One region of the Streptomyces sp. NPDC056452 genome, then DNA from elsewhere that is predicted to be linked to it. Evidence: riboswitches for the same ligand, from Rfam matches in the RefSeq annotation. Region 1 holds a riboswitch; the other holds the start of a gene.
The links. A riboswitch is a leader RNA that binds a small molecule or an ion and turns the genes downstream of it on or off. The one in region 1 is predicted to bind S-adenosylmethionine.

Region 1 (7,234 bases):
GACGACCCGCTCCCCGACGAGGGGCGTGCGGTGCTGGCCCTGGAGCGGCGCTCCTGGGCCGGACCCGGTGCGAAGGAACGGGCGATCCGGGAACAGCTCGGCATCTCGCCGGTCCGCTACTACCAGCTCCTCAACGCCCTGATCGACGACCGCCGGGCGCTCGCCGAGGACCCGGTGACGGTGAACCGGCTGCGGAGGGTCCGGGACGCGAGACGCGGACGGCGCTGAGCCCACGGCACCGCCGGACGGATGTCCTCGCCGCCGGACCGGGTTGATCGTGGCCCCACCACGAGCGCCCCGTCACCGATACGCTCGGAGCATGGGCAGCAACCCGGACCACCCCCTGCCGACCCCGTCCACCCAGGCCGGCCGTGAAGGCCTCGCCGCACTCCTCGCGCGCCCCGACCGCGCCGTGATCGCGCTCGATTTCGACGGCACCCTCGCCGACATCGTGCCCGACCCGGAGCAGTCCCGCGCCCATCCCGGCGCCGTACCCGCCCTCGCCGCGCTCGCGCCGCAGGTCGCCTCCGTCGCCGTGATCACCGGCCGCCCCGCGGGCGTCGCGGTCCGGTACGGCGGCTTCGCCGGGGTGCCGGGCCTCGACCACCTCGTCGTCCTCGGGCACTACGGCGCGGAACGCTGGGACGCCGTCACCGGCACCGTGCACGCCCCGGCCCCGCACCCCGGCGTCGCCGCCGTCCGCGCCGAACTCCCCGGCGTCCTGCACGAGGTCGGTGCCTGGCACGGCACCTGGATCGAGGAGAAGGGGCAGGCCGTCGCCGTGCACACGAGGCGCGCCGACGACCCGCAGGCGGCGTTCGAATCCCTGCGCGAACCCCTCGGGCACCTGGCCGCCCGGCACGGGCTGATCGTCGAACCGGGCCGCCTCGTCCTGGAGTTGCGCCCGCCGGGCATGGACAAGGGAGTGGCACTCGCGGAGTACGTACGGGAGGCCGACGCCGAGTCCGTCCTGTACGCCGGGGACGATCTGGGCGACCTCGCCGCCTATGCGGCCGTCGAGAAGCTCCGCGCCGAGGGGCCGGACGGCACCCCGGGCCTGCTGGTCTGCAGCGGCACCGAGGTCCCCGAACTCGCCGAGCGTGCCGATCTGCTGCTGCCGGGTCCGGCAGCCGTGGTGGGCCTGCTGGAAGCCCTGGCGCGGGCCCTGGGGAAGCCCCGGGGCCCGGAGGCCTAACCCCGCAGCGCGTCCAGCTGGTCCAGGAACCACTGCTGCGGCGGCAGCGCGGTCGCCGCGGCGGCCAGCCGCTTCGTGCGCGCGCTCCGCTCGTCGTCCTCCATCGTCAGCGCCTCGTGCAACGCCGCCGCCGTGGCCGACACGTCGTACGGGTTGACCACGAGGGCGTCCTCGCCGAGCTCCTCGTAGGCCCCCGCCTCCCGCGACAGCACCAGCGCGCAGCCGTTGTCGGAGACGACCGGGACCTCCTTCGCGACGAGGTTCATGCCGTCGCGGATCGGGTTGACGAGCGCCACGTCCGCCAGCCGGTACGCCGCGAGCGAGCGGGCGAAGTCGTCGTCGACGTGGAGGACGACCGGGGTCCAGCCCTCCGTGGCGTACTCCGCGTTGATCCCGTCGGCGACCCGCTGCACCTCGGCGGTGTAGTCGCGGTAGACCGCGAGGTCCTGCCGGGAGGGGTAGGCGAACGCCACGTGCACCACCCGCTCACGCCATTCGGGGCGCTCCTGGAGCAACGCGCGGTAGGCGTGCAGCCCGCGGACGATGTTCTTGGAGAGCTCGGTGCGGTCCACCCGCACGATCGTCCGCCTGCCGGGACCCACCTGCTCCCGCAGCGTCTCCATCCGCTCGTCCACGTCCGCCTCGTGGGAGCGGCGGCGCAGGAAGTCCGCGTCGGCACCCAGCCCGTGCACCCCGATCCGGGTGCGGCCGGTGCCGCCAAGGACCTCCGTGCAGCAGCTGATGAACGCGTCCGCCCAGCGGCGGGTCAGGAACGCGGCCCGGTCGGCGCCCAGGATGCCGCGCAGCAGCTGCTCGCCGATGTCGTCGGGCAGCAGCCGGAAGTAGTCGACGGGGGCCCACGGGGTGTGCGAGAAGTGGCCGATCCGCAGGTCGGGGCGGAGTTCGCGGAGCATGCCGGGCACCAGCGACAGGTGGTAGTCCTGGACCAGGACCGCCGCGCCCACGCCCGCCTCCTCGGCAAGGGCCTCGGCGAAGGCACGGTTGTACGCCTCGAAGGACGCCCACTGCCGCCGGAACTCCGCGTCGAAGACCGGCTCCAGCGGCGTCTGGTAGAGCATGTGGTGGACGAACCAGAGCACCGAGTTCGCGATGCCGTTGTACGCGTCGTCGTGGACTCCGGCGTCGATGTCGAGCATGCGGACGCCGGGCTCCGCCACGCCCCGCCGGACCGCCTCGCGGTCGCCGTCACCGAGGGCCGCGCACACCCACAGCTTGTCCTCGACGGCGCTCAGGCCGGAGACGACGCCGCCCCCGCCCCGCTTCGCGTCGAGCGTGCCGTCCTCGCGCAGCGCGTAGGACACGGGGCCGCGGTTGGACGCGACGAGGACCTTGGCAGTGTGCTCGGAGACCATGTACCCGAACCTAGCCCGTTCGGGAAGCCGCCAAACGCGAAAGCCCACCGCGAAACGTCACGCCGCGTGGCGGGACGCGTACTCGGCGATCTCGCGCATCGGCGGCCGCTCCTCGGTGTCCACCGTATGGGTGCGCGGTACGAAGCCGTTCTCGCCCCGGTCGAACTGGGTGAGCACGGGCCGCACCAGATGCCCCCGGGAGAGCCGCAGCTGGGCGGTGCGGTAGATCGCCGCCGCCATCCGGCCGAGCGCCTGGCCGTCCTGGTGGCGGTGCTTGCGTACGCCGACGTCCACCTGCGCCAGCGCGTCCAGGCCCACCGTGTGCAGCGCGTCGACGAGCAGGCCCAGCTCCACTCCGTAACCGACGGGGAAGGGGAGCTGTTCGAGCAGGGAGCGGCGTACGGCGTACTCGCCGCCCAGCGGCTGGACGAAGCCGGCCAGCTGCGGCCAGTGGAGATTGAGCAGCGGGCGTGCCACCAGTTCGGTGACCCGGCCGCCCTGGCCTGCTGCTTCTCCCAGGGGGCGGTCGTACATGGCCTTGACGAACTGGACCTCGGGGTCGGTCAGCAGGGGGCCGACGATCCCGGAGACGAAGTCCGCGGAGAAGTCCTTGAGGTCGGCGTCGATGAAGCAGACGATCTCGCCGCTGGTCACCAGCAGCGACCGCCACAGCACCTCGCCCTTGCCGGGCACGGCCGGTATCCGGGGGAGTATCGCGTCCCGGTGCACCACCCTGGCACCCGCCCGGCGGGCCACCGCGGCGGTGGCGTCGGTGGAACCGGAGTCGATCACCACCAGTTCGTCGACGAGCCGGACCTTCTCCATCAGCTCGCGCCTGATCTCCTCGACGATCGCGCCGACCGTCTCCTCCTCGTTCAGGGCGGGCAGTACGACGCTCACCCGGGCGCGGTGCGGATCCCTCGCACGCGCGGCCGTGAGGCGGTCGAGCGGGCGGTCGTCGGCCGACCAGGAACGCCTGGTCAGCCAGCGTTCCACCTCTTCCAGCACGGTCGATACTCCCTGTATGTGATCCATCTCGCGGTTCGGACGACTATCTCAATCGTCCAGGGCTTCGGTTACAGTCTTGAACAACGCGGATGACCCTCGCATGTCGGGGTCGGTCCGCGAATAAATGCCCGGATCGATGGTCCGGTGCCATAGCGCTCATCCAGAGGGACTGAGGGAACGGCCCGTTGAAGTCCCGGCAACCCCCCTGCCGACCGATAGGTCACGGTAGGGAAGGTGCCAATTCCGTCTTGTGGCGAAATACGCCCCAAGGAAGATGAGGAGAAAGGGCTCCGCCATCATGTCTGTTCAGACAGTTGCAGCAAACACCGATTCTTCTGCCGTGGACCTGGGTTCCGCCGCAGCACTTTCCTGCCGCGAATGCGGCGAGCGTTTCGAGCTCGGTCCCATTTTCGCCTGTGCGTCCTGTTTCGGGCCGCTCGAAGTGGCGTACGACCTGCCGAGCGGCTCCCCCGAAGAGCTCAAGAAGCGCATCGCCGAAGGCCCCGACAACATCTGGCGCTACGCGCCGCTGCTGCCCGTTCCGGCCGATGTCGCGAGCAAGCCCAACATCAACCCCGGCTTCACGAAGCTGGTCAAGGCCGACAACCTCGCCCGTGAGCTGGGTGTCACCGGCGGCCTGTACGTCAAGGACGACTCCGGCAACCCGACGCACTCCTTCAAGGACCGTGTCGTCGCGATCGCCGTCGAGGCCGCCCGCGCCTTCGGATTCACCACCCTCTCCTGCTCCTCCACCGGCAACCTCGCCGGTGCGGTGGGTGCCGCGGCAGCCCGCGCCGGCTTCCGCTCGTGCGTGTTCATCCCGCACGACCTGGAGCAGGGCAAGGTCGTCATGGCCGCGGTGTACGGCGGCGAACTGGTCGGCATCGAGGGCAACTACGACGACGTCAACCGCTTCTGCTCGGAGCTCATCGGCGACCCGCTCGGCGAGGGCTGGGGCTTCGTCAACGTCAACCTCCGCCCGTACTACGGCGAGGGCTCCAAGACCCTGGCGTACGAGATCTGCGAGCAGCTCGGCTGGCAGCTGCCCGACCAGATCGTCATCCCGATCGCGTCCGGGTCGCAGCTCACGAAGATCGACAAGGGCCTGCAGGAGCTGATCAAGCTCGGTCTCGTCGAGGACAAGCCGTACAAGATCTTCGGTGCCCAGGCCGAGGGCTGCTCCCCGGTCTCCACCGCCTTCAAGGCCGGGCACGACGTCGTGCGGCCGCAGAAGCCGAACACGATCGCCAAGTCCCTCGCGATCGGCAACCCGGCCGACGGCCCGTACGTCCTGGACATCGCCCGGCGCACCGGCGGTGCCGTCGAGGACGTCAACGACGAGCAGGTCGTCGACGCGATCAAGCTGCTGGCCCGCACCGAGGGCATCTTCGCGGAGACCGCGGGCGGGGTGACGGTCGGTGTGACGAAGAAGCTGATCGACGCCGGTCTGCTCGACCCGGCGCTGACCACCGTCATCCTGAACACCGGTGACGGCCTGAAGACACTGGACGCCGTCGCCCCGACGACCGGCCTGTCCGCCACGATCCGGCCCAGCCTGGACGCGTTCCGCGACGCGGGCCTCGCCGCCAGCTGACCACCCGAGACCGAAGGAAGGCACCCCATGAGCGTCAAGGTCCGCATCCCCACCATCCTCCGCACCTACACGGGCGGTCAGGCCGAGGTCCCGGCCGAGGGCACGATCCTCTCCGAGGTCATCGAGTCCCTGGAGAAGAGCCACCCGGGCATCGCCGCCCGCGTCCTGGACGACCAGGGCAAGCTGCGCCGCTTCGTGAACGTGTACGTCAACGACGACGACGTGCGCTTCGAGGGCGGCCTGCAGACGGCGACCCCCGACGGCGCCGGCATCTCGATCATCCCGGCCGTCGCCGGAGGCTGATCATCGAGCACCCGTGCCGGAGGCCGAGCCTCCTGTACGACTTCACAGCGTGAGCACTGTTGCCCCCTCCGCAAGAGAAGCGGAGGGGGCAATTCTGCATGGTTGAGCGCGGTACAGTTGGGGAAGTCCCCTCCGCTGCCTGTGCCGCCCGCATATGAGAATGCGCCCGGTCGCGATAAGAAGCAGCCAAAGTACGTGAACTCCTTGCGACATAAGTGGCCTTTGTCAGGCCCGACTTGCCCTGGAATCTCACGAGTTCCACCTATCCGGGCGTTCAGCTGTGCCCAGAATTCTCGTCCGATTGCCCTGTTGCAGAGGGCAGTTGGGCAGATACATTCGGCCGCGGTCGACGCGTTCCGGCGCACGCCACCCTCTCCTGTCGGAGGGTGAGTTCTGACCCGGGCCCGCGAAGTGCGGTCCTGTGCAAGGGCCAGTAATAGGGGAGTTAGGCATGGCTCAGGGCACCGTCAAGTGGTTCAACGCGGAGAAGGGGTACGGCTTCATCGCGGTCGACGGTGGTGCGGATGTTTTCGTCCACTACAGCGCGATCCAGATGGACGGGTACCGCACCCTCGAAGAGGGTCAGCGAGTTGAATTCGAAATCTCGCAGGGCCAGAAGGGGCCGCAGGCGGACATGGTCAAGCTCGCCGTCGGCTGAGCTCGGCGCGGTCGGCCAACGACACTACTCACACACGCAGGGCCCGTACCTCCGAAGAGGGGTACGGGCCCTGCGTGCGTCCCGCGCGCCCCCCGGCGGTTGTCCACATCTGGAGGGGGACGCTTGCACTCGCAGGGGTCGAGTGCTAATCATTGGCGTTAGCACTCTCCAGGTGAGAGTGACAGAAACTTGGACCGGGCCGGTGAGGCCCGCAGGCTCGGTGGGGCAAGGAACCGCTGAGCACGCTGGCCGTCCGTCGCGGGCGCCTCTCGGTCCGGAGAAATCCACCCCTGTCCGGGAGGACCACTTCACATGGCCAAGATCATCGCGTTCGACGAGGAGGCACGGCGCGGTCTCGAGCGCGGGATGAACCAGCTCGCCGACGCCGTCAAGGTCACCCTCGGCCCCAAGGGCCGAAACGTCGTCCTCGAGAAGAAGTGGGGCGCGCCCACGATCACCAACGATGGTGTTTCCATCGCCAAGGAGATCGAGCTCGAGGACCCGTACGAGAAGATCGGTGCGGAGCTGGTCAAGGAGGTCGCCAAGAAGACGGACGACGTCGCCGGCGACGGTACGACCACCGCAACCGTTCTCGCCCAGGCGCTCGTCCGCGAGGGCCTGCGCAACGTCGCCGCGGGTGCCAACCCGATGGCTCTCAAGCGTGGCATCGAGAAGGCCGTCGAGGCCGTCTCCGCCGCTCTGCTGGAGCAGGCGAAGGACGTGGAGACCAAGGAGCAGATCGCTTCGACGGCCTCCATCTCCGCTGCCGACACCGAGATCGGCGCCAAGATCGCCGAGGCGATGGACAAGGTCGGCAAGGAAGGCGTCATCACCGTCGAGGAGTCCCAGACCTTCGGTCTGGAGCTCGAGCTCACGGAGGGTATGCGCTTCGACAAGGGCTACATCTCGGCGTACTTCGCGACCGACATGGAGCGTATGGAGACGTCGTTCGACGACCCGTACATCCTCATCGTCAACTCCAAGATCAGCAACGTGAAGGACCTCCTTCCGCTGCTCGAGAAGGTCATGCAGTCGGGCAAGCCGCTGCTGATCATCGCGGAGGACGTCGAGGGCGAGGCCCTGTCGACCCTGGTCGTCAACAA
Region 2 (7,234 bases), on a different contig from region 1:
CCGAGAGCTGCGGCCGGTTGCTGCTCGCCGAACCCGCGCCCGGCCCGGTGTTCTTGTACTCGGCGAATCGGTCGTCCTTCCAGGAGAAGCCGCTCATGTCGGTCCACGGGGCGGATTTGATCGCGGCACTGAGCGTGGTGTTGCGGAAGGTGGCCATCGGGTCGAGGGAGGCGTCGCCGCCCGCGTGCCAGGGCCGGCCGAGGTAGAAGCTCGCCGCGGAGACGTCCCCGTTGACGGTGGAGTTGTTGATCAGGAAGCCCTTGCGGTCCGCGGCGGTACTGGGCGCGGCGATGTAGCCGGCTGAACTGCCGTCCCATCGCTTCTTCAGGGTGATGACGGATTTGTCGATCACCGCGCTGGCCCGCCCGAAGATGAAGTCGACGTTGCCGACGACGTAGGAGTTGGTCATGTAGACACGGCCGAGCGTCGCCTTGGACGCGGAGTCGAGCAACAGGGTGTCCTGGTCTCCGGTGACGATCACGGAGTCGAGGAAGACCTTGTCCGCGGCGGTGCGCAGGGCGACGGCCTGCAGTCCGCTCATGTTCTGGTGCGCGGCCTCGTCGAAGTCGTTGGAGACGGTGAGGTTGCGGGCCTGGAAGCCGTCCGCCTCGGCGGCGACGGTGGCACTGCCGCTCGTCCCGTAGGTGCCCGACCCGTCGGGTTTCTGCGTGCCCGAGGCGTTGTTGTAGACGATGACGGTGTCGCCGCGGCCGGATCCGCTGCCCAGGAGCGTGACGTTCTGCTTGGTGGCGGGGATCTTCACCGTCTCGCGGTAGGTACCCGGCTTGATGGAGACAATGACGCGTGCGGTGTTGCCCGCCGGGATCGCGTTCACGGCGGCCTGCACGGTGGTGTACTGGCCCGTGCCGTCCTTGGCGACGGTGAGTGCGGCGGCCGCGGCCGCCGCACCGGAGGCCTCTGCGTACGCCTGTACCGGGAGGACCGCCGCGAGCGCCGTCGCCGCTGCCGCCGCCACGAGTCCGGTGCGCCGTCCTCGGCGGAGCGCGGCATGTCGATTCGCTGCCATGGCTTGATCCGTTCCGTGGGGAAGAGGTGGGGGTTCCGGGAGGTAGTCGCCGCCGCGCCCCGAAAGGTTGCCGCGACCCGCGACCCGCGGCTCGTGGCGTCACCGGCCGGTTCGGGGCCGGGGCCGGGCGCCCTGCCTCAGGGCCTGCAGAACCGCGCGTCCCGCCCGAGGACCTGCCCGCGGGGTCCCGCGGCCCGCAGCACCACGTCGAGCGCACCGGCCGGATCGGCCGCGTACCCGGTGCTGAACCAGGCCATATTGGCCTCGACCACCGCCCACCGCTCGGCGTCCCGGCCGCCCGGCCCCCGCATCCGCCCGATGTCGACCACCACCCCGCTGGGGAGCGTGGCCCCGCAGGCCTCGGTCAGCCGCCCCGCGAAGTCCCGGATCCTGCCCTCGTCCGGGTGCCCCTCCAGCGGTGCGGCGTCCAGCCGGCCGAAGGTGGCGTACTGGGAGCCGGTCCGTATCTCCCCGTCGAGCAGGAAGAGCCTGAACTCCTGTGCCCAGGTCACCACTTCACTGACCTGGACCACCGGGTCGCTCCGGGGCGTCAGCACCTGGAGCGCGCTTCCGTCCTCGTACACCGCGGCCGGGAAGCTCTTGTCGGTGGGCGGCTTCACGAAGACGGGGCTCTTCTCGCGGCGGGCCTGGGACAGCGTGACGCGCTTGATCCTGCGTCCGGTGAATGCGTACGGCAGAGCGTCCAGCCAGCCCTCGTCCGGCTCCAGGAGTGCCAGCCCCAGGGGCCCGGCAGCATCGGAGGCGAAGTGCGGGCCGCCGTAGTAGTGCGTGCTCCCGCTCCCCCGCAGCCGGTCCGGAATCCCGTCGCGGGACAGGATCACGACCTCCATGCCACGTTCGCGCGCCGCTTCTGCCAGGAGCCCGGCCGTGGTGGAACGGTGCGGGGCGAGCGCCAGGAGAGGGACCATACGCATGCAGCCCAGGGCCTCTCGCGGCGCAGGAACCCTGGGGTCCGGGCGCGGCCCGGACCCCAGGTCCTCAGGTTGCCGGAGTGAGCTTCCACTGCTGGCAGTTGTTGTTCAGCCAGGACCACTGCCGTACGTCCGCACCGTCGGCGGCCGAGCAGTCGGCCACGTCGGCGACCTTCCCGCTCGCCCGGTTGACGATGCGCACCCAGCCGCCGGCCGCCGTGGTGACGAGGCCGAAGCGCTGGCAGGTGTTGTTCAGCCACGACCACTGGCGCAGGTCGGCGCCGTCGGCGGTGGAGCAGTCCGCCGTGTCGAGCACCTTGCCCGAAGCGACGTCGACCAGGCGGCTCGTGTCGTCGCCCTGGTCCTCGATGCGCCATTTCTGCTGCGTGCCGCCGTTGCACGTCCACTGCTGGACGTTCGCTCCGTCGGCGGTCGAGGAACCGTTCACGTCGAGGCACTTTCCGGTGGCCCTGTTGACCACCGTGTACGCGGTCGGCGTGGCCGCGCTCTCGCCCGAGGGCCCGGCCAGGGTGGTGCCGAGGGCGACGGGCGTGCCGAGGTTCGGTGTCCCGTCACTGTTCCAGGTGAACTTCTGTGCCCGCGCGGTCCTCCCGTTGTCGCAGCCCTCGGACGCCGAGTCGTTGGCGTGGTAGACGATCCAGCTCTCCGTGCCGTCGGGCGAGGTGAAGAAGCCGTTGTGCCCCGGCCCGTACACCCCGGCGGCGTTGTTGCGCTGGAAGACCGGGGTGGACTTCTTGGTCCAGGAGGAGGCGGAGAGCGGGTTGGATCCGGTCAGGGTGAGCTGCCCGAGCTTGTAGTCGGGGGTCCAGCAGCCGCTGGCGGAGTAGACGATGAACGTCTTCCCGCCCCGCTGGAGCACCTCGGCGCCCTCGTTCACCGTGCCGCCCGACTTCTCCCAGTCGTACGTCGGCGTGGAGATCGTCGAGAACGACCCGCTGAGCGTGTACGGGTTCGACATCGGCGCGATCACCAGGTTCTGTGTCCCGCCGCCGCTCGCACTGCCCAGCAGGTACATCGAGCCGTTGAGGGTGAGCACGCTCGGGTCCAGCATCCAGGTGCTGCCGAGCTGGTTCCTGTACGTGTAGGGGCCCATCGGGTCCGTACCGGCGCTCTCCAGCACGTGCACCCGCTGCGTGGGGTTGTAGTCGGCGATGTTCTGCCCGGCGACGAAGTAGAGGTACCAGCGGCCGCCCGAGTAGTGCAGCTCGGGTGCCCAGATGTTGCAGCAGCGCGAGGAGGCGTCGCCCTTCCAGACCTGCACGCTCGGCGCGGTCGCGAGCCCGGCGAGGGTCGGCGACTTGCGCATGGTGATGACGTCGGTCCAACTCGTCGACACCAGGTAGTAGTTGCCGTCGTGGTAGGAGATCCAGGGGTCGGCTCCCTTCTGCGCCTTGACGGGGTTGGTGTACGGACGCCCCTCGGCGGCCTGCACGGAGGACGTCTCGGACGGCGCGGCCTGTGTGGCGGCCGGCTGCCCGAGCGCGAGGGCAAGCAGGAGGGCGCTCAGCAGGGTCAGTAGGCGACGGGCCATCCGCTGCTCCAGTTCAGTAGGTTGACGCCGAGCTTCGGCGTGCCGTTGTCCTGGCCGTCGTAGTAGTGGTAGACGAGCAGGTCACCGTCGGAGTCGGCGAGGATGGACTGCCCGCCGGGGCCGATGTACCGGCCGTGGGACTCCATGACGGGGGTGCCGCCGTTGCTGAGCATGTTGACGCCGTTGCGGTCGTAGTAGGGCCCGGTGACACTCGTCGCCCTGCCCACCTTGATCTTGTACGTGGAGCTGGTGCCGGCGCAGCAGGTGTCGTACGAGGCGAAGAGGTAGTAGTAGCCGTTGCGCTTCACGATGGAGGGCGCCTCGACGGCCTTGGTTCCGGTGGGGCGGGAGGCGAGCGAGCGGCGTGCGGTGTCTCCGGCGTACTGCTTGCCGGTCGACGGGTCGACGCGGATCATCTTGATCCCGGTCCACCAGGAGCCGAAGGACAGCCACCACTTGCCGTCGTCGTCCACGAAGAGGTTGGGGTCGATGGCGTTGTAGTCACTCGACGAGTTCGAGGTGTGGACGATCCCGTAGTCGCTCCAGCTGCCCGCCTGGCCGGTGGTGGAGGCCGCGAGGCCGATCGCCGAGGTGTTCGAGCCGAAGGACGAAACGGCGTAGTACATCAGGTACTTGCCGCCGCGGTAGGAGATGTCCGGGGCCCAGGGGTCCGATGCGGACGAGTAGTTCTTCCACCAGCTCGGCTTCGTCGTGAAGGCGTTGCCCGACCGGCCGAAGGCGGTGCGGTCGGTGGAGGTGCGGAGCTGGAGGCCCTCGCCGGTGGAGTAGAGCAGGTACTGGCCGGACGTGCTCCGGATCATGGAGGGGTCGTGGACGACGATGTCGCCGTTGACGACACCGGGGTTGGGGTACGCGGACGCGCTGGTCGGCACGAGCGCCAGCAGGAGTGCGGCGGGCAGGGCGGCGAGGGTCCTTCGCCGGATTCTTCTCGGGATGCGGCTCATCAGGAGACCTTCTTCGGTCGTGTCGGGGTACCCGGCAGTCGTCACCGAGGGGACAGGAGGTTGCCATGCGCATGACATTCATCTGTTCGGCTGATCGAACGACGCCCGTAACTTCGGACGGTCGACCAGGACGGGACCGTAGAATCGAACACGTCTTGCGTCAACGGATTGAGCACGTATTCGACGAAAACCCGGACTCCGTCCGGTATCGCGAACGGACCGGCCCGCCCGGATCGGGCGGTACCGGCCGAACGCGACTGATTCCGGGGCCTGTTGGCTACAGCCCGTAGGTGAAGTTCCCGCGGCCCGTGTGCTGCGGATCGGGCGCGGTGGTCCCGCACAGCGGACCGCCCTCGGTTCCGACGTTCACGAGGCCGGTCGCCTCACCACCGAGGCCGACGAACCGCAGCGCGTGCCAGCGGGGCAGCCAGTACACGCGGCCGCGGTGGTCCGTGAGCAACTCCCGCAGATCGGCGGGGGCGTGCATCCATACCTCGGGGAGGCCGCCGGGGTGTTCGAAGGCCGCGCGCAGCACCAGCCAGCCGTCGTCGCGGACATCGCCCGCGGTCAGCAGGAGTTCCACGGCCTGGCCGGGTTCCTGCACGCACTTCTTGGCATGGATCCAGTGCACGTGGTGGCCGGGCGCGTACCGCGAGCAGGCGTCGTGGTGAATGAGGTGAGGGAGCATGGCTGTGGTCGCCTTCCGGGGTCCTGGACCCCGGGGGCCCGTCCCCGGTGGTCCGCTGTTCCCCGCACGGTGCCGCGCGGGGCGGGTCGTCACCCGGAGCACCCGCAGCGGAGCGGGGTGCCGTCCAGCGAGCCGGGGCTTTCCACTGGAACTCATGACCCGTCAAAAGCGTAACAGGAGCCGGGAGGAGGTCGGGGGCCCGCACACCACCCCCGCGCAGGGGCGCGCCGCCGCCCCGCGTACGGGCACGACACCGCCCCGCGTACGGGCACGACGCCGCCCCGCCCTTACGCGTCCACATCTCTTGCCGTGCGCAGGTTCTCCTCGTCCACGGCGCCTCAGCCGTGCAGCAGGACGGGGAAGGCCTCCATGTCGTTCTGCGTCATCACCGGAAGCTTGCGGATCTCGTCGTCCGGTATCGCGAGCTTGAGCGCGGGGAAGCGCGCGAAGAGGGCGGGGAGCGCGATGCCGGCCTCCACCCGTGACAGTGCGGCACCGGGACAGATGTGGGGGCCGTGACCGAAGGTCATGTGCCGGATCGGTGTCGGGCGGGTGATGTCGAAGGAGTCGGCGTCCTCGCCGTGCTGTTCGGCATCGCGTCCGATGACCCGGTAGGAGATGACGACACCCTCTCCCGCGGCGATCACCTGGTCGCCGACCTGGATGTCCTCCGTGGCGAAACGCATCAGCAGGTGCGTGGTGGGCGTGTCCCAGCGCAGCGTCTCCTCCACCACCGTCTCCCACGGGATCTCCCCGTCCAGCACCTTCTGCAACTGGTCGGGGTGGGCGAGCAGCGCGCGTACGGCGTTGAGGATGAGCCCGATCGTCGTCTCGTGCCCGGCGGCCACCATGGCCTTGAGGTTGCCGACGACCTCCTCCTCGGTGAGGGGCTCGCCGCCCTCGTCGGCCAGAATCAGGGCGCTGGTGAGGTCGTCCGTGGCCCGGGCCGTCTTCTCGCGCACGAGGTCGGTGTAGAAGACGTCCAGTTCCCGCAGCAGTGCCAGCCGCTCCTCCTGCGGGGTGAGCATGGAGAAGAAAGCCTTGTACTGCTTCGTCAGCATCGGGAACTGGTCCTCGTCCACCCCCATCAGCAGTCCGACGACCCGCATCGGCAGCGGCTGGGCGAAGACGGCCTTGAGGTCGACGACACCGTCCTTGCCCTGCTCGGCGAGGGCGTCGAGGAGCTCCTCGGTGAACTTCTCGATGGCGGGGCGGACTGCCTCGAGCCGGCGCGGGGTGAGCGCCTGGGAGGTCTTGGTCCGCAGCCGCCGGTGCTCGCCGCCGTCGACCGTGAACATGGAGCGTCCGGCATCGATCATTCCGATCAGCGGCCACGCATGGGTGACCTCCCCGCTCCTCCACAGCCCCCAGGCGTCCAGGTCCTTCACCAGCCGCGGGTCGACGAGCAGTTGACGTGCTTCTGCGTGGCGTGTGACGGTCCACGCGGGGACCCCCAGCAGCTCGATGCGCGCGAGCGGGCCCGCCTGGCGCAGCTGCTCGGTCTCACCGTCGAGGTTCTGGACCATGGGGTCGATGACCACGGTCGCGTGAGGGCAGTTCACAGCAGATCTCCTGTCGTACGTACGGGAGCGAACCGGACGGGGAGCGCGTTCATCCCGCGCAGGAAGGCGGACGGCCGCCGGACGAGGTCCTTTTCGGGGACGGCGAGTTCGAGATCGGGCAGCCGGTCGAGGATGACCTCGATCCCGGTACGGGCGATGGTCTCGGCGATCTCCTGCGCGGGGAAGGGGCAGCGGTACTCACCGTGGCTGAAGGCCAGGTGCGCGCTGTTGCTGCTGTGCCTCGCCGCGCCGTCGGACCCCAGGTCCTGGCGTACGAGGGGGTCGGTGTTGGCCGCCCCCAGGCCGAGCAGCAGCATGTCCCCGGCGCGGATCGTCCGTCCGCCGAGCTGGGTGTCGCGGACCGCCCAGCGGCCGGCGAGGATCTGCGTCGGGCTCTCCTCCCAGAGGACCTCGTTCATGGCGTCGCCGATGCTGCGCCGGCCTCCGGAGAGCGAGTCGGCGAACTGGTCCTCGGTGAGCATCAGCCGCAGGGAGTTGCCGATCCAGT

Region 2: linked by a shared signal. The riboswitch ahead of ACFQ6X_RS08170 (hypothetical protein) and the one ahead of thrC (threonine synthase) in region 1 are both predicted to bind S-adenosylmethionine.

The regions. Positions count from the first base shown of each region.
Region 1 is NZ_JBHTRI010000038.1:901-8,134, reverse strand. It holds gene ACFQ6X_RS29795 (DUF3263 domain-containing protein) at 1-228, shown strand, start outside; gene otsB (trehalose-phosphatase) at 320-1,195, shown strand; gene ACFQ6X_RS29785 (trehalose-6-phosphate synthase) at 1,192-2,568, opposite strand; gene ACFQ6X_RS29780 (glucosyl-3-phosphoglycerate synthase) at 2,626-3,576, opposite strand; SAM riboswitch class I at 3,730-3,857, shown strand; gene thrC (threonine synthase) at 3,875-5,170, shown strand; gene ACFQ6X_RS29770 (MoaD/ThiS family protein) at 5,198-5,473, shown strand; gene ACFQ6X_RS29765 (cold-shock protein) at 5,925-6,131, shown strand; gene groL (chaperonin GroEL) at 6,444-7,234, shown strand, end outside.
Region 2 is NZ_JBHTRI010000006.1:86,871-94,104, reverse strand. It holds gene ACFQ6X_RS08190 (pectinesterase family protein) at 1-1,027, opposite strand, end outside; gene ACFQ6X_RS08185 (ATP-grasp domain-containing protein) at 1,165-1,962, opposite strand; gene ACFQ6X_RS08180 (family 43 glycosylhydrolase) at 2,027-3,511, opposite strand; gene ACFQ6X_RS08175 (arabinan endo-1,5-alpha-L-arabinosidase) at 3,493-4,476, opposite strand; gene ACFQ6X_RS08170 (hypothetical protein) at 4,754-5,164, opposite strand; SAM riboswitch class IV at 5,214-5,324, opposite strand; gene ACFQ6X_RS08165 (cytochrome P450) at 5,503-6,726, opposite strand; gene ACFQ6X_RS08160 (cytochrome P450) at 6,723-7,234, opposite strand, start outside.